4 regions of the Nonomuraea sp. NBC_00507 genome follow, and region 1 is predicted to be linked to each of the others. Evidence: riboswitches for the same ligand, from Rfam matches in the RefSeq annotation. Region 1 holds a riboswitch; each other region holds the start of a gene.
What was found. A riboswitch is a leader RNA that binds a small molecule or an ion and turns the genes downstream of it on or off. The one in region 1 is predicted to bind thiamine pyrophosphate.
Positions count from the first base shown of each region.

Region 1 (4,767 bases):
CAGGTTCATCGGCCCGGACCCGCGCCGGCTCGACCCGGTGCGCAGGGAGCTGGACGCCTACTTCTCCGGCCGCCTGCGTGCCTTCGCCACGCCCGTGGACCTGGCGCTGGCCACTTCCTTCGCGCGCACGGTGCTGCAGAAGACCATGGCGGTGCCGTACGGCACGACCACGACGCTGGAGGAGATCGGCGCGAGCATCGGCCGGCCGCGCGCGTTGCGGGCCATCGGCAACGCGCTGGCCTCCAACCCCGTCTGCGTGATCGTGCCGTGTCACCGGGTGGTGCGCGAGGACGGCGCCCTCGGCGACTACGCGGGCGGCCCGGCCGCCAAGCAGCACCTGCTCAACGTCGAGCAGCGCGCCGCAGCAGCAGGCCGATGACCAGCGCCACCAGCGCGGCCACCAAGGCCCCGCCGAGCGCGCCGTTCATCCAGGGCTGCCGGGTGAAGCCGATCACCTCACGGGCCGACGCCCAGAAGCCGTCCCACGCCGGCACAGTGGGAGTCGAGGTCGTCAGCCAGTAGGCGACGAAACCGAGCGCCCACGGCACCAGCATCGTCCAGCGCGAGGGCGCGTTCTCGTCGGTGTTCCAGCGGTCCGCGCCACCCAGCACGAAGTAGTCGACGGCGAGCACCGCGAACATCGGCACGAACACCGCGCCGATCACGCCGAGGAAGGCACCGTACGAGGTGACGTCCACGACCAGCGCGATCGCGATGGTGAGCACGCCGATGCTGGTGGAGAACACCCTGCGGTCCACGCGCGGCATCAGGTTCTGCAGCGACACGGTGGTGGAGTAGACGTTGGCGAAAGACTGGTCGGTCTCACGCAGCACCAGGATCGCGAAAAACAACGCGCCCAGCGGCGCGGCCACGAATGGTCCGAACACCGCCGTGCCGTCCGCGAGCACCGCGTCCGCGCCCGCGATGGCCACCGCGTACACGCCCAGCCCCAGGCAGGCGACCTGGGCCAGCGTGTAGCCGCCCACCACGCCGGTGAACGCGGCCTTGCTGGACCTGGAGTGCCTGGCGAAGTCGGCGGCCATGGGCACCCAGGACACCGAGAGCGCGATCACGTAGTCCACGGCCGCGGGGAAGGCGGTCCAGCCGCCGCCTGTGTGCGCCGGCGCCTCGGACACGAGGTACCAGGTGAACCAGATCATGGACACGATCACGCCGATGGTGACGTACCGCCGAATCAGGCGGACCGCCCCGAGCGGCCAGATCGTGAGCGCCGTGGTCAGCACCCCGGCCGCGATCACCCACACCTGGTACGGGACGCCGCTGAAGATCGCGCTGGCAGCCTTGGCGATCACCCAGAGCTCGAACGCGCCCCAGCCGAGCATCTGGACGATGTTCAGCACCGTGGGCACGTAGGACGCCTTGGCCCCGAAGAGCCCGCGGAGCAGCACCATCGAGGGTTGCCCCGTCTGGGTGCCGGGGATGGCGGCCAGGCCCACCATAGACGTGCCGATCAGGCTGCCCACCACGGTGGCGGTGAGCGCGGCGATCAGGCTGAGCGGTGCGTTGCCGAGGGGGTCGAGCAGGTAGAGGGCGCCCGAGAAGCCCAGGAGACTGACGCCGAGGTTCGCCCAGAGCGCGCCTTGATCGAGGACGCCGAGCGTTTTCGGGGGCGTTCCCTGGAGGGTCAGCGGAACTTCGTCGGCGACATGCGTCATCGCACACTCCCTACGCCGGCATTACCCGGACAGGTTCAGGCGGTCGGCAGCGGATGAATAGCTGCCCTCTCAGCCCGGCACCCCGAGCTCCCGCGACAATCTGAAGTTAGCGCCCTCATGATGCCATAAAGGGCGAACTGCGCGTTAGGCCACGAAAGGTTGCTGTCCGGTCTCGCTCACCATCGGGCGGCGCGCGGCCTCCCACGACTGCATGCCGCCGCCGACGTTGACCGCCTCCCGCCCGAGCTGGTTGAGCCAGGCCGCGACCTGCAGCGACCGTCCGCCCACCCGGCAGACGACGTAGACCGTCCGGTCTGCCGGCACCTCGTCGACCCGCTGCTGGATCTGGGTCATGGGGATGTGCGCGGCGTCAGGGGCGTGGCCGGCCACCCACTCCTCCTGCTCACGCACGTCAAGCAGGTAGGCGTCATCGGGAAGGGCACTGGCCTCGATCTCAGGAACGGTCATGCCTCCATCATCTCTTGCCTCGCGTCGTACTCCGCACGCGCCGACGCGATCTCCGCCTGATGCTCCTCAGTCCACGTGACCAGGGATTTGATCGTCTGGTGCAGGGTCCGCCCGAGCGGCGTCAGCGCATAGTCCACCCTGGGCGGCACCACCGGGTGGACCTTACGGGACACCAGCCCGTCACGCTCGAGGTGACGCAGGGTCACGCTGAGCATGCGCTGGCTGACGCCGTCGATCTCGCGGCGCAGCTGGGAGAAGCGCAGGCTCTGGCAGTCGAGCAACGCGATGACGAGCAGCGACCACTTGTCCGCGATGCGGTCGAGTATCTGGCGGACCTCGCAGTCCTCGCGGGTGTCCCACTGCCGCACGTCGTAGTCGTCGTCGTCGTCCACGGTGCTGTCGCAGTAACTGAGTGATCTGAAAGTGCCGTCTTCCATGACATTTCATGCTGGCCCAAGATGTGGACGGTTACAAGAGAGAACCGACTGCCTATTCATAACCGGGGGTTTGTCATGCCTGCCCGTTCCTGGGGCGTCCTCGCCGTCTTGTGCGGCGCCATCTTCCTCGAGGGCATCGACGTGGCCATGCTGAACGTCGCCCTCCCGTCCATCCGGGCCGACCTGGGGTTGTCCACGGGCATGCTGAGCGGGGTCGTGAGCGCGTACGTGCTCGGCTACGGCGGTTTCATGCTGCTCGGCGGCCGCGCGGCCGACCTGCTGGGCCGCCGCCGCATGTTCCTGCTCTGGCTCGGAGTGTTCCTGGTGTTCTCCGGCCTCGGGGGCTTCGCGGACGAGGGCTGGGTGCTGCTGATCGCCCGCTTCGTCACGGGTGTGGCCGCCGCCTTCATGACCCCGGCCGGCCTCTCCCTGATCACCACGACGTTTCCCGAGGGCCGGCTGCGCAACCGTGCCCTGCTCATCTACGCGGGGACAGCCGCAGGCGGCTTCGCGCTCGGCCTGGTGATCGGCGGCCTGCTCACGGCCTTCGGCTGGCGCTGGGTCTTCTTCGCGCCGGTGCTGATGTCGGCGGTGATCCTGGCCATCGCGATCCCCCTGATCAAGGAGCCCGCCGCCGAACGCCCTCCGGCCACGGGGTTCGACCTGGCGGGCGCCGCCACCATCACGGGTGCGATGATGCTGTTGGTCTACGGCGTCGTACGCCTGGAGCAGCCAGCCGACGGCTGGCCGCTGACCGTCGCGGCCTTCGCCGGCGGCCTGGCCCTGCTCGCGGCGTTCGCCGCCGTCGAGCGCCGCTCCGACGGCCCGCTGGTGCGACTCGGCATCCTCAGGTCAGGCTCCCTGGTGCGGGCCAACCTGATGGCCGCCCTGCTCACGGCCTCGTTCTTCGGCTTCCAGTTCCTGATCACGCTCTACCTGCAGGAGTTGCGCGGCTGGTCCACCATCCAGACGGGCCTGGCCCTGCTGGCGGCCGCCACCGACGTGGTGCTGGCCCCCACGCTCACCCCGTGGCTGGTCAACCGGTACGGCAACGCGAAGGTCGTGCTGGGCGGCCTGCTGTCGGGCCTGCTGGCGTACGCGTTGTTCCTCGGCGTCGGTCTGGACTGGACGTACGCGGCCATGCTGCCGTCGATGCTGCTCATCGGCCTGATGTTCGCCTTCGTGTACGGCCCGCTCACGATCGTGGCCACGGACGGCATCGCCGAGCACGAGCAGGGCCTGGCCGGCGGCCTCATCAACTCCTCGTTCCAGTTCGGCGCGGCCCTGGGCCTGTCGGCGGTCACCGCGATCAACGTCGCGGCTCTCGGCACCGACCCCACCCCCCAAGCATCCCTGACCGCCCTCCGCACAGCCCTCCTCGCCCCGGTGACCGCAACCCTGCTGGCCGCCATCATCGCCACCATCGGCCTCCGCACCCGCACACGGACAAGGGACCGCGTCCCGGTCAAGGCCTGACCCACCCTCGGCCGAGCGCCATCGACGCAACGTCAGGCGGGCCGAGCCGCATGGACAGGCGGAGGCGGCATGGGCGCCGGGTCGGCGGGACGGGGTGCGGCGGAGACCGGCGCAACGGACACGGCGGCCCAGCCCCGAACCACGAAAGCCGGCCAAGCATGCGCTCCGTCACGGCGAGCAACCCGTGAGCCTTCACGACCGGCCATGACAGACGGAAACGGAAGTCGGCGCGTGCGGTGACGCTGGGCGACCGTAAAAGAAAAGGGGGTTATTTAAGAAGACGGGAAAGCCTCCGGTCGGCGAGGGGCTTGCCGCCGGTCTGGCAGGTGGGGCAGTACTGGAGCGCGGAGTCGGCGAACGACACCTCGCGGATCGTGTCACCGCACACGTCACACGGCTGCCCCGCCCGGTTGTGCACCCGAAGCCCGGACTTCTTCTCCGCCTTGAGGTCCTTGGCCGCCAGCCCGTGCGCCCGCTCCACCGCCTCCCTCAGCGTGGTCACGATGGCCTCGTGCAGATCGGCGATCTGGGCGTCCGTCAAGGTCGCCGCGATCTTGAACGGGGACATCTTGGCCGCGTGCAGCACCTCGTCGGAGTAGGCGTTCCCGATGCCCGCGATGACCTTCTGATCGCGCAGCAGCCCTTTGATCTGGGTGCGGCTGCCGCCCACGATCCGCTTGAGCGCCTCCACGGTGAAGGACTCGTCCAGG
Region 1 covers NZ_CP107853.1:1,195,315-1,200,081, forward strand. Annotated here, with positions in the region: gene OHA25_RS06210 (methylated-DNA--[protein]-cysteine S-methyltransferase) at 1-379, shown strand, start outside; gene OHA25_RS06215 (purine-cytosine permease family protein) at 342-1,676, opposite strand; TPP riboswitch at 1,667-1,780, opposite strand; gene OHA25_RS06220 (rhodanese-like domain-containing protein) at 1,821-2,144, opposite strand; gene OHA25_RS06225 (winged helix-turn-helix transcriptional regulator) at 2,141-2,581, opposite strand; gene OHA25_RS06230 (MFS transporter) at 2,657-4,057, shown strand; gene OHA25_RS06235 (Fpg/Nei family DNA glycosylase) at 4,326-4,767, opposite strand, start outside.

Region 2 (4,767 bases), 4.3 Mb from region 1:
GTGGGCCGCGCCGAGGGCGGCGAGCACCGGAATCATGATCTCCAGCGCCTCGCGGGCCGGCAGCCGGCCGCGCTCGCGCAGGATGTCACGCAGCGTCCGGCCGGGCACGTATTCCATCGACAGATAGACGACGTCGTTGTCGGTGCCCTGGTCGAAGACGTGCACCACGTTGGGGTGGGAAAGACTCGCCACCGACTTCGCCTCGCCGATGAACCTCCTGACGAACGCAGGGTCCTCGGCGAGCGAGCTGTGCATGACCTTCAACGCCACCGTCCGGTCGAGCCGGACGTCCAGCGCGAGGTAGACGGTCGCCATACCGCCCCGGGCGATCCGGCTTTCGATGCGATAACGCCCATCGAGGAGCCGCCCGACCAGGGGGTCCGCAGTCGTCGTGTCCACCCCGCTGAGTTTACGGGCGTTTTGCAACTCGCAGGGCCCGACCGCCCGAAACTGATGCGGAGCCGTGCCCGATGGAACGTGCCCAAGCTTCCCGAACCGGACACAGGCTCACCCGCGCCACCACCCCACCGCCGTTCACGCCCCGGCGGGGACGGACGGCGGAAGCGGGCCGTCGGCCGAGCCCGGCGTGGGCGGTGTCGCCTGGGTTGGGCGTTGGGCGTTGGGCGTTGGGCGTTGGGCGTGTCAGGGGGGCATGGGGGAGGACGCCTCGGCGTAGCGGCGGCGCGGGATGCGGCCCGCCTGCCGCGCCAGCCGCCCCGCCACCACCGCCGACTTCATGGCCGCGGCCATGAGATCGGGCCGCTGCGCCCGGGTGACCGCCGTGGCGAGCAGGACGGCGTCACAGCCCAGCTCCATCGCCAGCGCGGAGTCGCTGGCCGTGCCGATGCCGGCGTCGAGGATTACCGGCACCGAGGCGGCCTCCACGATCAGCTCGATGTTGTGCGGGTTGCGGATGCCCAGTCCCGAGCCGATCGGCGCTCCCAGGGGCATCACGGCCGCGCAGCCGGCCTGCTCCAGCCGCCGCGCCAGCGCCGGGTCGTCGCCGATGTACGGCAGGACCACGAATCCGTCCGCCACCAGCCGCTCGGCGGCGTCGAACGTCTCGATCGGGTCGGGCAGCAGCGTCCGCTCGTCGGCGATGACCTCGAGCTTGACCCAGTTCGTGCCGAGCGCCTCTCTGGCCAGCCGCGCCGTCAGCACGGCCTCGCCCGCCGTGAAGCAGCCGGCCGTGTTCGGGAGCACCTTGATGTCCCGTTTGCGCAGGACGTCCAGCACAGAGCCGCGGGCGGCCGGGTCGAGGCGCCGCATGGCGACCGTGGTCAGCTCGGTGCCGGACGCGGCCAGCGCCTGATCCAGCACCTCGAGGGAGGGCGCGCCGCCGGTCCCCATGATGAGCCGGGAGGAGAACTTCTCCCCGGCGATGATCAGATCATCCACCTTGCACCGCCGTCAGAACCTCCATGCGGTCCCGGTCGCTGAGCGCCGTCGTCTCCCAAGCGCTCCGCGTGACCACCTCGTCGTTCACAGCCACGGCCACCCCGGTGGTGGCCGTAGTCAACGTTCGTACGGCCTGCGCCACGGTCATGCCGTCGGCGACCTCGTGCGCGGCCCCGTTGATCATCACAATCATGAGATTTCCCGAAACCTCCCCGGCGAGCACAACGCCGCCAGCTCACCCTCATCGCCGCCCAAGCCGCCCAAGCCGCCCAAGCCGCCCAAGCCGCCCACGTCTCCCGAGCCGCCCGAGCTGCCTGAGCTGCCCGAGTCGGCCAGCACGAGGGCAGCCGTGAGCGGGGCGAGCAGCACGCCGCCCCGGTAATGCCCGGTGGCCAGGGTGAGCCCCGGTGTCCCGCTCGGGCCGATGATCGGCAGGTTGTCCGGCGTGCCCGGCCGCAGCCCGGCCACCACGTCGGCGACCTCCAGCTCGCTCACGCCCGGCACCAGCTCCCTGGCGTCCCGCAGCAGCTCGTAGAGTCCCCCCGCGGTCACCCTGGTGTCGAACCCCAGCTCCTCCTGGGTGGCGCCGACCACCAGCTCGCCATCGCCACGGGGGACCAGGTAGACGTAGGAGCCGTGCACGGTGCCGCGTACGCACCGGCTGAGCAGCGGCTGCGGGGAACGCAACCGCATGATCTGCCCCTTGACCGGCCGCACCGGCACGTCCGCCAGCTCGGCACTCCAGGCCCCGGCCGCCAGGACGACTCGCTCCGCCCTGATCTCGGACGGCTCTCGTGACGGCTCCAGGCGTACCCCGACGACCTTGCCGTCCGCGTCCCGCAGGAGACCCGCGGCGCGTGCCCGCACCAGCGGCACGCCCAGCCGGTCCAGAGCCACGAGCAGGGCCGCCGTCACCCGCCGCGGGTCCACCCAGGCGTCCTCGGGAGCGAGCAGCCCGCCGCGCACCGACGGGGCCAGCATGGGCTCCAGGCGCCGGCATTCGCGACCGGTCAGCCGCTCGACCGGCAGCCCGAGCTTGTCCATGTAGGCCGCCAGCTCGTCCAGCGCCGCCAGATCGTCGGCCCCGAACGCCACATCGAGCGTCCCGTCCGCCCGCAGGTCCAGCCCGCGCCGTGGCCCTTCGCCGATCTCCAGCCCGCCGGACGGCCCGACCCCGGGCCCGCCGGACGGCCCGACCCCGGGCCCGCCGGACGGCCCGACCCCGGGCCCGCCGGACGGCCCGGCCGCGGGCCCGTCGGAAGCGCCTGCGCGGGCACCCCGGCCTCCCGCATCCGCAACCGGCGTTTCGCCGTCGGATGCCGCCGGGCGCTCGGCCCAGCCCGCGTCCTCGGCCAGTTCGGCGGCGAAGGAGGGCCAGCGGCGCAGCGACGCCATCCCCAGTCGCAGCAGCGGCGTCTCCGTGTAGGTCACCTCGCTGACCGGGGCCAGCATCCCCGCCGCCGCGTGGGAGGCCCCCGAGGCCGGGGCCGGATCCACCACCGTGACCGGCCGCCCCGACCGGGCCAGCCGCCACGCGATGGACAGTCCGACGATGCCGCCGCCTACGATCACATCCACATGCGCTCCCTTCGCCGGCATGATCCGGATCAGGTGTCTTGCGGTCGAAGGCCCGCTGCAGCCTTCCTCTCAGCCCGGTAACGGCCGGACTCCCGCGCGTCTTACGTCCCCAGCCTACGGCCTCGGTGCGCCGCCGAAGCACGCCCCCCGTTAGGGTCTTGAACGTGGACCATGTCGTGGTGGTAGGAGCGGGCCTGGCAGGCGTCCGCACGGTGGAGACGCTGCGCGGGCGCGGGTTCGGCGGCAGGATCACCCTGATCGGGCAGGAGCGGCATCGCCCTTACGACCGCCCGCCGCTGTCGAAGAGCGTGCTGCTCGGCGAGGCCGATACCAGCTTCGTCGACACCGACCTGGACGCACTCGACGTCGCCTTCCGCCCGGGTGTGGGCGCCAAGGCGCTGCGCGCGGGCGTCGTGGAGACGACCGAGGGTGAGATCGGCTACGACGGGCTGGTCATCGCCACCGGATCCGAGCCGATCATGCTGCCCGGCGACGGTCCTCAGCACGTGCTGCGCACTCTCGACGACGCCCACGAGCTCAGGGCCATGCTGGTGCCCGGGGCCAGGGTCGCGATCATCGGCGCCGGCTGGATCGGCGCCGAGGTGGCCACCGCCGCCCGCCGCGCCGGCTGCGCGGTCACGGTGATCGAGGCGGCGGCCACCCCGCTCGCCACCGCCGTCGGCACGGAGATCGGGGCCCGCACCCAGCGCTGGTACGAGGGCATCGACCTGCGCCTGAACACCATGGTCCGGTCCGTGGACGAGGGCGGCGTGCGGCTGGTGGACGGCGAGTTCGTCGAGGCCCACGTGGTCGTGACCGGCATCGGCGTGCGGCCCGCCGTCGAATGGCTGGCCGACGCCGACATCGACCTGCACAACGGCGTCGTCGTCGACGAGCACCTGCGGGCCTCCCTGCCGAACACGGTCGCCGTCGGGGACTGCGCCGCCTGGTGGTCGCGCCGCTTCCACACCAGGCTCAGGATCGAGCACTGGGACACCGCGCTCAACGCCCCCGAGGTCGCCGCCGCGACGCTGCTGGGCGAGGACGAGGTGTACGACCCGGTGCCGTACTTCTGGTCGGAGCAGTTCGGGCACATGGTCCAATACGCCGGGCATCACCCGGCGGGGGAGCGGCTCATCTACCGCGGCGACCCGGAGGGCAAGTGGTCGGCCGTCTGGCTCGACGGCGACGGCGCTCTGGCCGCGGTGCTCGCCGTGGATCGGCCGCGAGATCTCGTCCAGGGACGCAGAATCATCGGCGCGGGACACCGTCTCGACGCGGAACGCCTGGTAGATCCAGAAGTGCCTCTACGAGATTGTGTTGTTTGAGCAAGCACGGCATGTGGTAGTTGTGGTTTCGTGACGCTTTCTGTTGCACAGATCGACCGGGAGACCGACCAGCTCGTGAACGAGTGGCTGACACTCCCTGAAGTGGCCCAGCGCCTTGAGCTTCCCATCGGGCGGGCCAAGCAACTCCTCAAGGACCACAAGCTCCTAGGCGTGCGCCGAGGGAGCGGCGGGCCACAGGTGCCCGCGGTGTTCCTCGACGGCAAGGACGTGATGAAGGGCCTGCCCGGCACACTGACCGTGTTGCAGGACGCCGGCTACGACGATGTCGAGTCGCTGCGCTGGCTTTTCACCCCAGACGAGTCGCTGCCAGGGTCGCCCATCGAGGCGATCAAGGCCGGCCGTCATACCGAGGTCAAGCGGCGTGCCCAAGCCCTCGCTTTCTGAGGCTCGCCTCTATCTCTGCACCGACGGCCGCCGCGACCGCGGCGACCTCGCGGAGTTC
Region 2 covers NZ_CP107853.1:9,608,251-9,613,017, reverse strand. Annotated here, with positions in the region: gene pknB (Stk1 family PASTA domain-containing Ser/Thr kinase) at 1-399, opposite strand, end outside; gene OHA25_RS46310 (thiazole synthase) at 643-1,398, opposite strand; gene thiS (sulfur carrier protein ThiS) at 1,391-1,582, opposite strand; gene thiO (glycine oxidase ThiO) at 1,588-2,976, opposite strand; TPP riboswitch at 2,966-3,082, opposite strand; gene OHA25_RS46295 (NAD(P)/FAD-dependent oxidoreductase) at 3,141-4,304, shown strand; gene OHA25_RS46290 (Rv2175c family DNA-binding protein) at 4,335-4,709, shown strand; gene thiE (thiamine phosphate synthase) at 4,687-4,767, shown strand, end outside.
Region 2: it holds a riboswitch for thiamine pyrophosphate, as region 1 does, so the genes downstream of both, thiO (glycine oxidase ThiO) here and OHA25_RS06215 (purine-cytosine permease family protein) in region 1, are expected to answer to the same signal.

Region 3 (4,767 bases), 1.9 Mb from region 1:
CGCCACACCCAGTCCGAGGAGCATCACCATCGCCCGCTGTTTCATGCCATCGACCTTGACGCCCTTCGAGGAGACCACGCTGAAGCCCAAATGAGAAAGCTCTCATCTGATCACGCTTTGTATAGAATATGGTTCTACATACCGGGCGGTCGGTTCAGGAGGAGCATCCATGCAGGTGCGGGACAAGGTCGTCGTGGTCACGGGTGCGGCGGGCGGGATCGGCCGGGCGCTGGCCCTGCGGTTCGCCGCGGAAGGCGCGGCGGGGGTGGTGGTCGCCGACCTCGACGAGGCGGGCGCGAGCGCGGTGGCCAAGGAGATCGGCGAGCGCGCGGTGCCCGCCCGGGTGGACGTGGCATCGGAGGCAGACGTCGCCGCCCTGGTGGACACCCCGTTCGGCCCCGTCGACCTGTTCTGCTCCAACGCCGGCATCATCGGCGGCCACGGCCTGGACGCCCCCGACCAGGAGTGGAGCGACCTGTACGCGATCAACGTCCTGGCCCACGTGTACGCCGCCCGCGCCGCCGTCCCCTCCATGATCGCCCGCGGCGGCGGCTACCTCCTGAACACCTGCTCCGCGGCCGGCCTGATCGGCTGCCCCGGAGACGCCCCGTACGCGGTCACGAAGGCGGCGGCGATCGCGTTCGCCGAGTGGGTCGCCATGCACTACAGCTCCCAGGGCATCAAGGTCAGCGTGTTGTGCCCGCAAGGGGTGCGGACGAACATGTACGAGCGCGGCCAGGAGGAGGACCACCTGACCGCCCGCGCGGTGGGCGCGTCGGGCACGATCCTCGACCCGGCCGACGTGGCCACCACCGTCGTCGAGGGCCTGGCGGCCGAGCGCTTCCACATATTCCCGCACCCGGAGGTGGCGGAGTTCGCGCGCCGCAAGGCGGAGGATCCCGACCGATGGCTGGCCGGGATGTCGCGCTTCATCGACTCCCTGACGACGTCATGACGGGCGACACGGCCGCGGCCCGCCGCGCCTGGCGCCGCCTGGAGCCCTTGCACGGCATGATCTACTTCGTTCCCGAGGCCGCCGCCCGCTACGCCAACCTCGGCCTCACCGGCATGTCCGGATATTTCGCCTCGCGTGGCGCTGCCTTCGGCCGGGCCTCCGCCGACCTGGTCATCGCCACCTTCTACAACTTCTGCCCCGACCTCGTACGCCGCTCCCTCCCCGCCGCCTGGGACGTGGTGACGCCGGAGCAGATGCTCGAGGCCCGCCTCGAAGCCGCCGACGAAGCCCTGCGCCGGGCGGGCATCCACGAGCTTCCTCACCTGGCCGAGACCCTCGACCTGGCCCGCCGCGCCGCCACGGCAGCCTGCGACCATCCCCAGGGCCGACCGCTCTTCGCCGCCCACGCCGCGCTCCCCTGGCCGGACGACCCGCTCCAGCAGCTCTGGCACGCCCAGACCCTGCTCCGCGAGTTCCGCGGCGACGGCCATGTGGCCACCCTCCTCGCCGAAGGCCTCACCGGCCTGGAAGCCCTGGTCCTCCATGCCGCCGGCGGCGAGGTCCCCGTCGCTTTCCTCAAGATCAGCCGTGCCTGGCCGGAGGAGGCATGGACGGCCGCGGAAGCCGGCCTCCACGCCCGCGGGCTCCTGGAAGGGGGCGCGCTGAGCGCAGCGGGCCAGGCGCTGCGCCGCCACCTCGAGGACCGTACGGACACCCTGGCCATGGCCGCGTACGGGGCGCTGGGCGAGGACGGCTGCGAGCGCCTGGCCGAACTCGCCCGCCCCTTCGGCCGCCGGGTCGTGGACGCGGGCCTGCTCAGCCTCGGCTGACGACCTGGCCCGGCAGGCTGCCGGGCTGATCGACGTAGACGGTGCCCCCGCGCTGCCGGAACTCCTCCGCCTTCTCCGCGTAGCCCGCCTGGCGGATGTCGTGGCTGATCCGCATGGAGCAGAACTTCGGCCCGCACATCGAGCAGAAGTGCGCGGTCTTGGCCGGCGCGGCAGGCAGGGTCTCGTCGTGGAAGGCGCGGGCGGTGCCGGGGTCGAGCGACAGGTCGAACTGGTCCTCCCAGCGGAACTCGAACCGCGCGTCCGACAGCGCGTCGTCCCACTCCTGCGCCCGCGGATGCCCCTTGGCCAGGTCCGCCGCATGGGCGGCGATCTTGTAGGTGATCACGCCGGTCTTGACGTCGTCCTTGTCCGGCAGGCCGAGGTGCTCCTTGGGGGTGACGTAGCAAAGCATGGCGGTGCCGTACCAGCCGATCATGGCGGCGCCGATGCCGGAGGTGATGTGGTCGTAGCCCGGGGCGATGTCGGTGATCAGCGGCCCGAGGGTGTAGAAGGGGGCGTCGTCGCAGAGCTCGCGCTGCAGGTCGACGTTCTCCTTGATCTTGTGCATGGGCACGTGTCCCGGGCCCTCGATCATGACCTGGACGTCGTGCTCACGTGCGACCCTGGTCAGCTCGCCGAGCGTGCGCAGCTCGGCGAACTGGGCCTCGTCGTTGGCGTCCGCGATCGAGCCGGGCCGCAGCCCGTCCCCGAGTGAGAACGACACGTCGTAACGAGCGAGGATCTCGCACATGTCGGCGAAGTGCTCGTACAGGAAGCTCTCACGGTGGTGCGCCAGGCACCAGGCGGCCATGATCGAGCCGCCGCGCGAGACGATGCCGGTCTTGCGGCCGGCGGTGAGCGGCACGTACGCCAGCCGCACCCCCGCGTGCACGGTCACGTAGTCCACACCCTGCTCGCACTGCTCGACGAGCGTGTCCCGGTAGATCTCCCACGACAGGTCCTCAGGACGGCCCTTGACCTTCTCCAACGCCTGGTAGATGGGCACGGTGCCGACCGGGACCGGCGAGTTGCGGATGATCCACTCACGGGTCTCGTGGATGTCCGGGCCGGTGGACAAGTCCATGATCGTGTCCGCGCCCCACCGCGTGGCCCAGGTCATCTTCTCGACCTCCTCCTCGATGGAGGACGTCACGGCCGAGTTGCCGATGTTGGCGTTGATCTTCACGAGGAAGTGGCGGCCGATGATCATCGGCTCGGACTCGGAGTGGTTGACGTTGGCGGGGATGATGGCCCGGCCGGCCGCGACCTCCTGGCGGACGAACTCGGCGTCGAGGCCCTCACGGACGGCCACGAACTCCATCTCCCTGGTGATCAGCCCCTTCCTGGCGCAGCCGACCTGGGTGACGGGCTGGCCGGCGGCGCGGCGGTCGCGTACCCACTGCTCGCGCAGGCGCGGCAGCCCGCGCCTGACGTCGGTCTCGATGGCGGGGTCGGTGTGCGGGCCTGACGTGTCGTACAGCGTCACCGTCGATCCGTTCGACAGACGCACCTGACGCATCGGCACATGGAGGTCACCGGTGTAAACCTTGGTAAAACGCGCGTCATGCATCGCGCAAACTCCCTTCGCCGGCATTATCCGGAGCAGGTTCTGGCGGTCGGCGGCTGTCAGCCGTCCTCTCAGCCCGGTCCGTACCGGGCTCCCGCGTTGGACGGCGATGATCGTACCCATCCCCGATGCCGCGCCAAACCTGGCATGATCCGGGTCATGGAGGATCCGACCCCCCGCACAACGGCGACCTACGACCGCATCGCCCCGGTTTTCGCCGAGCGCAGCCGGACCCGCAGCGGCGGCTTCCTGGCCTTCCGTCAGCGGTTCGCCGAGGTGGCGCGGGGGCCGGTGGCCGACCTGGGGTGTGGTCCTGGGCATGACGCGGCCTGGTTCCTGGAGCAGGGGCTGCCGGTGGTCGGGGTCGACCGCTCGACCGAGATGGCCAGGCTGGCCGCCGCCCAGAGGGTGCCCGCGGTGCTCGGTGACCTGCGCAGGCCGCCGCTCGCCCCCGGCTCACTGGCGGGTCTGTGGTGCTGTGCGGCGCTGCTCCACGTGCCCGCCGACGAGACCGAGCCGACGTTGCGCGCCTGGTCGGCGGCGCTGCGGCCGGGCGGCGTGCTCGGAATGAGCACTTCAGCCGGCGACCGGCAGGAATGGGAGCCGATCCCCTACGACACCGAGGTCTCCCGGTGGTTCGTGCACCGCGACCCCGACACGCTGCTGGCGATGCTGGAATCGACCGGGTTCGAGGTCCTGGAACACGGTCTGAGCACCACCCACCGCACCTGGCTCAGCGTGCTGGCGCGCCGGCGCGAGGTTTGACGAGCGCCCTGGGCGGTACGTCCCCATCAGGGGAAACCATGATGAAGATAGCCGCTGTCGCAGGACTCGTGGTGGTGGCCGCGTTGGGAGGGACCACCGCCGCTGGGGACGGCATGGACAAGCACGAAGTCAGCCAGGAGCAGTTCGACACCTTGATGGCCCAATGCCGCTACGCCAACACGGCGCGGGCGCGGACCCAGTGCCGCACGGACGTCAAGGCCATGTACCGGATCGGAGAGGCCGACCCCACGCTCGACTGCCGCACGTACTCCGGCGTGTCCGTCTGCGGCACGCTGAAGCTCAGCAGAGCCGAGCGCCAGTGCACCAAGGACTCCACGGACAAAGGGCTGCCGTTCCGCCGGGCAGAGGTGGAGTGCTTCGCGTTTACCTGAAAGGCGGTCGTCGTGATCATCGTTGGGGTGGACGGCTCACGCACCGGGCTGGAAGCCGCCGCGTGGGCTACTGCCGAGGCCGCCCTTCGACGCACGCGGCTCGTCGTGGCCCACGCCGTGGCCAAGTGGGTGTACGAGGACACGCCCAGCAGCCACTACGCCGAGGTCAGGCGATGGATGCGCGAGGGCGCCACCACAGTGCTCGCGGCGGCCGAGGACCGGGTCCGTCGCGAGCACCCGGAGGTGGAGGTGACCACC
Region 3 covers NZ_CP107853.1:11,950,177-11,954,943, forward strand. Annotated here, with positions in the region: gene OHA25_RS56835 (hypothetical protein) at 1-45, opposite strand, end outside; gene OHA25_RS56840 (SDR family oxidoreductase) at 170-955, shown strand; gene OHA25_RS56845 (SCO6745 family protein) at 952-1,785, shown strand; gene thiC (phosphomethylpyrimidine synthase ThiC) at 1,772-3,355, opposite strand; TPP riboswitch at 3,348-3,460, opposite strand; gene OHA25_RS56855 (class I SAM-dependent methyltransferase) at 3,512-4,117, shown strand; gene OHA25_RS56860 (hypothetical protein) at 4,156-4,509, shown strand; gene OHA25_RS56865 (universal stress protein) at 4,522-4,767, shown strand, end outside.
Region 3: it holds a riboswitch for thiamine pyrophosphate, as region 1 does, so the genes downstream of both, thiC (phosphomethylpyrimidine synthase ThiC) here and OHA25_RS06215 (purine-cytosine permease family protein) in region 1, are expected to answer to the same signal.

Region 4 (4,767 bases), 830 kb from region 1:
ACGCGGCCCGCGTGTGGGTGAAGGCGATCAGGACGCGGGAGCCGCTGCCGACGACGGAGGCGCCGTTCGAGGAGTCGAAGCTCCTGGCGCCGTCCGGGCTCATCCCCACCCGCGAGGAACGCGAGCTGATGGCTAAAACTCCTGGATGATGCGGCTCAGCGTGGCGTGCAGCTCGGCGAGGCCGTCCTCGCCGAGCAACACCGCCACCCGGCGCTCCACCTCGTCGATGGCGGCGTAGCCGATCTTCAGCGCGTGGTCGCCCCGCTCGGTGAAGACGATCAGCTTGGCGCGGCGGTCGGCCGGGTCGGGCATCCGGCGCAGGTAGCCCAGCCGCTCCAGGTCGTCCACCAGCGCCCCCATGGCCTGAGGGGTCATCTGGGCCTTCTCGGCGAGCCTGCTCAAGCGGATGCCCTGGTGCTCCATGTGGAAGAACACCGCCGAGTGCGCGGGCCGGATGTTCGCGTCGTACGCGTGGCCGGCCTCCTGCACGATGTTCTGCAGGCGCAGGTACGCCTCGTACAGCAGGGCCACGACGTGCGGCGGATGAGTGGCGGCCACGGGTCTTCTCCAAACTGCTAAGGGTGCCTTATATTAAGGCCACCTTAGCAATTGGGGTGTGCGATGAACCAGGAAGAGATCTGGGCTGCCCTCGAGATCGAGCGGCGCGGCCTGGCCGACCTGCTCGACTCGCTGCCGGAGCAGGACTGGGAGCGGCCGTCGCTGTGTGCTGGGTGGCAGGTGCGCGACGTGGCCGCCCACCTGGCGCTCGCCACTCGGATAAAGCTCGCGTCGGCGCTGGTCGAGTTCGTCAGGGCGCGCGGCAACTTCGACCGCATGGTCCACGACTCGGCGGTGCGGCACGCCAGGCTGCCGATCGGCGAGATCGTCGCGCAGGTGCGCGAGTCGGCCGGCTCGCGCCGCCGGGCGCCCTCGACCAAGCCGCTCGACCCGCTGTTCGACGCGCTCGTCCACGGCCAGGACATCACGGTGCCGCTCGGCATCGAGCGCGCCATGCCGCTCGGTCCGGCGCGAACCTGCGCCACCCACGTCTGGGAGCGCGGCTTCCCCTTCTACCCGCAGCGGCGGCTGCGCGGGCTCCGGCTCGTGGCCACCGACGTGGACTGGGCGGTCGGGGCCGGCGAGGTGGTGGAGGGACCCATCCAGGCGCTGCTCCTGCTGCTGAGCGGGCGTACGGCCGCGCTGCCGGGCCTCACCGGGGCGGGCACGGCGGCGCTGACAGCGCGCTTGCCGTAGCGGTCAGCGGGCGAGCCACTCCGCCGTCGGCCAGGTCTCGCGCCGCCAGGCGCTGTCCCAGAACATCCACTCGTACGCCGCCGCCGTGCAATAGGCCTCGGTCATGGCCTGTCTGGTCGCCTGGTCCGTGGTGGCGGCCAGCCGGTCGGCGATGGTCTTGGCCTGCTCGACGGAGGCCGCGAACCCCGGGTCCGAATAGGTGTCGATCCACTTCCGGTAGGGATGGTCCGGCACCTCACCGGTGCGCCCCAGCAGCGCCGTGCCGACGTCCTGGTAGATCCAGAAGCACGGCAGCACCGCCGCGGCCAGCACAGGGTACGGCGCGGCGAGCGCCGTGGCCTGCAGGAACGACGCGTACGCCAGGCAGGTCGGCGACGTGGCGATGCCGGCCGCGTCGGCGTCCAGCTCCTGGACGTAGCCGGCGTGCAGCAGGCGCTCGGCCGCCAGCGCGGTGTGCGCGCTCTGGGCGAAGAACGCCGCGTCCGCCGGGTCGGTGGCCCGCGCCGACGCCGTGGCCAGCGCCTTGGAGAACGCCTCCAGATAGCGGCCGTCCTGCACGATGTAGAACGCGAACCGGTCGCGGTCGAGCGTGCCGTCGCCGAGTGCGACGTTGAAGGGGTGGTCGTGGATGGCCTTCATCAACTCGGCCGTGCGCAGCCACATGTCATCGCAGAACATGACGTCCCTCCGCTAGTGCGAACTAGATCAGGTTCGACGGGTGTGATCTCAGCCCGGACGTCCGGGCACCCCGCGTCAACGGGCCCACTGTAACAAGGGGTCACTCGCGCAGCTCGGGCGGGAAGCCGGTCCAGCGGAGCTCGGCGGGCAGGTGGCGCATGTCGTTGAAGACGAGCACCGAGGACGGGCGATCGGGTGCGTACCTGATGACGGTCAGGGCGGCATTGCACTGGTTGATGCCGAGCCAGCGCCATTCCGGTGCGTCGAGCGCGGCGCGGACGAGCCAGCCGATGAGGAAGTTGTGCGTGACCACCAGCTCGTGCCGGGTTCCCTCCGTCACCGGACCCGTGAACGCACGCACGGCCTCGGCGGCGAGGGCCGGGCCGCGCTCGCGTTCGTCCGCGGGGAACTGGGCCAGGAAGCCGAGGAGGCGGTCGGCGTACTCCGGGGCGAGCTCCTCCTCGCGCGGCACGTACGGGATGTAGTCGCCGGCAGCCTCGCAGGCGCGCAGGGGGACGCCGGGAAGGTGCTCGCCGATCAGCCGGGCGGTCTGTGTCGTCCGGGGGAGCGGGCCGTGGTGGATGGCGGCGAAGGGGACCTCCCGCAGGCGCGAGCCGAGCAGCGCGGCCTGGCGGCGGCCATCGTCGGTCAGGGCGTGGCCGTTCGGTGTGGCTTCGCCATGGCGCGCGAGATACAGGTAACGGGTCATGGTCTGGCCCATTCTTCCCCGATATGGTGAGGCGGGTGAGCAGCGATGAGACGCGTGACGGGGTGGCCCTGAGCAACCTCGACCAGCCGCTGTTCGACGGGGCGGGCGCGACCAAGCGTGACCTGGTCGACTACCTCGACGCAGTTGCCGACCGGATCATCCCGGTCCTGCGCGACCGCGCGCTCTCCGTCATCCGGGTGCGCCCGGGGCAGGAGCCCTTCATGCAGAAGAACCTGCCCAAATACGCCCCCGCATGGGTGAAGCGGTTCTCCGTCTGGGCAGAGGCGTCGCGCCGGCAGGTGACGTATGCCGTGTGCGACGACCGCCGGACGCTGGTGTGGTTCGCCAACCAGCGGGCGGTCGAGTATCACCCGTCGCTGTTCGCCGGCGACCAGCCCACGCACATGGTGCTCGACCTCGACCCGCCCGAGGGCAGCGAGTCCTTCCAGCTGGCCGTGCGGGCCGCGTTCCTGGTCCGCCAGGCGCTGGAGGACTGCGGGCTGGCGGGCGCGGTGAAGACCAGCGGGGCCAAGGGCGTGCACGTGTTCGTGCCCGTAGTGCCGGGGACCGCCGTGGACGACCTGGCCGCGGCCACCCGCGCACTGGGGGCCCGTGCCGAGCGGGTGGATCCGGCGCTGGCCACGACGGCGTTCATCCGCGAGGATCGCGCGGGCAAGGTGTTCATCGACTCCACCAGGGCGGGCGGCGCCACCGTCGTGGCCGCCTACAGCCCGCGGGTGCGTCCCGGCGTGCCGGTGTCCTTCCCGGTGCCCTGGTCGGACCTCGACCGGGTGGCGCCGGGCGACTTCACCGTGCACACCGCGGCCGGGCTGCTCAAGGACGCCGACCCGTGGGCGGAGGCCATGCCTGCGCCGCAGCGGCTGCCCGCCGATCTGATCGAGGAGGGGCACACGATCCCGATCGCCCGGGTGCAGGCGATGCACGAGGGCAAGCGCCGCGCCGAGCTCCGTCGCCGGGATGCGGAGTAATAGTCCCTGATTTTGGTTTATTGGTAGGCATTCCCGGCGGTGCGAAGCCGGGATAATCTCGCGTTCGGGCGAAGCTCGGGGGGACATTACTCGCCTTTCTGTCCACAGGGAGCACCCCGCATGCGCAGAATCGTCATCGCACTCATCACCGCCCTCGCCTTGCCGCTCGCCCTGGCGGCTCCCGCCAACGCCGGCGGGCTGGACGACGCGTTCGCCAGCCTGCTCGTCAAGCAGGTCAAGGGCACGAACGTGCACAAGCATCTCCAGGCCCTGCAGAACATCGCCACCGCCAACGGCGGCAACCGCGCGGCCGGCACCAGCGGCTACGACGCCTCCCGCGACTACGTGGCGGACAAGCTACGCAAGGCCGGATACAAGGTCACGCTGAACCCGATCAACTTCGTCGAGAGCTGGAGCGAGAACACGCCGCCCACGCTGAACCTGACCGCGCCCAGCGCCAAGACCTACGTCCCCAACGAGGACTTCTTCTCCTTCCAGCCCTCCCCATCCGGTGACGTGACCGCGCAGGTCCAGGGTGTGGACCTGACGCTGCCGCCCACCCCCACACCGAGCTCGACCAGCGGCTGTGAGGCGGCCGACTTCGCCGGGTTCGTGGCGGGTCGCATCGCGCTCATCCAGCGTGGCACGTGCGCGTTCGTCAACAAGGTCCAGAACGCGGCCGCGGCCGGCGCGACCGGCATCATCGTGTTCAACGAGGGCCAGCCGGGGCGTACCGACGCGTTCGCGCTGGACATCGGCGAGTGGCGGGCCGGGATTCCTATGGTGTTCGCCGACTTCGCCGTGGGCAACGAGCTCGCAAGCACGGCCGGCGCGACCGTACGGCTCAAGGTCGACGCCAACCTCGTGCTCGGCACCGACGAGAACGTGATCGCCGAGAGCCGCTTCGGCGACCCGCGCAACGTCGTCATGGTCGGCGCCCACCTCGACAGCGTGCCCGAGGGACCCGGCATCAACGACAACGGCTCGGGCACCGCGGCGATCCTGGAGGTCGCCGAGGAGATGGGGCGCTACCCGATCAAGAACAAGGTCCGTTTCGCCTTCTGGGCAGCCGAGGAGATCGGGCTGCTGGGCTCCGACCAGTACGTCGGGTCGCTGTCCCAGGCGGAGCGGGACCGC
Region 4 covers NZ_CP107853.1:364,794-369,560, reverse strand. Annotated here, with positions in the region: gene OHA25_RS01905 (carbon starvation CstA family protein) at 1-149, shown strand, start outside; gene OHA25_RS01900 (MarR family winged helix-turn-helix transcriptional regulator) at 133-558, opposite strand; gene OHA25_RS01895 (maleylpyruvate isomerase family mycothiol-dependent enzyme) at 622-1,254, shown strand; gene OHA25_RS01890 (TenA family protein) at 1,258-1,932, opposite strand; TPP riboswitch at 1,920-2,015, opposite strand; gene OHA25_RS01885 (histidine phosphatase family protein) at 2,033-2,641, opposite strand; gene OHA25_RS01880 (DNA polymerase domain-containing protein) at 2,677-3,630, shown strand; gene OHA25_RS01875 (M20/M25/M40 family metallo-hydrolase) at 3,751-4,767, shown strand, end outside.
Region 4: it holds a riboswitch for thiamine pyrophosphate, as region 1 does, so the genes downstream of both, OHA25_RS01890 (TenA family protein) here and OHA25_RS06215 (purine-cytosine permease family protein) in region 1, are expected to answer to the same signal.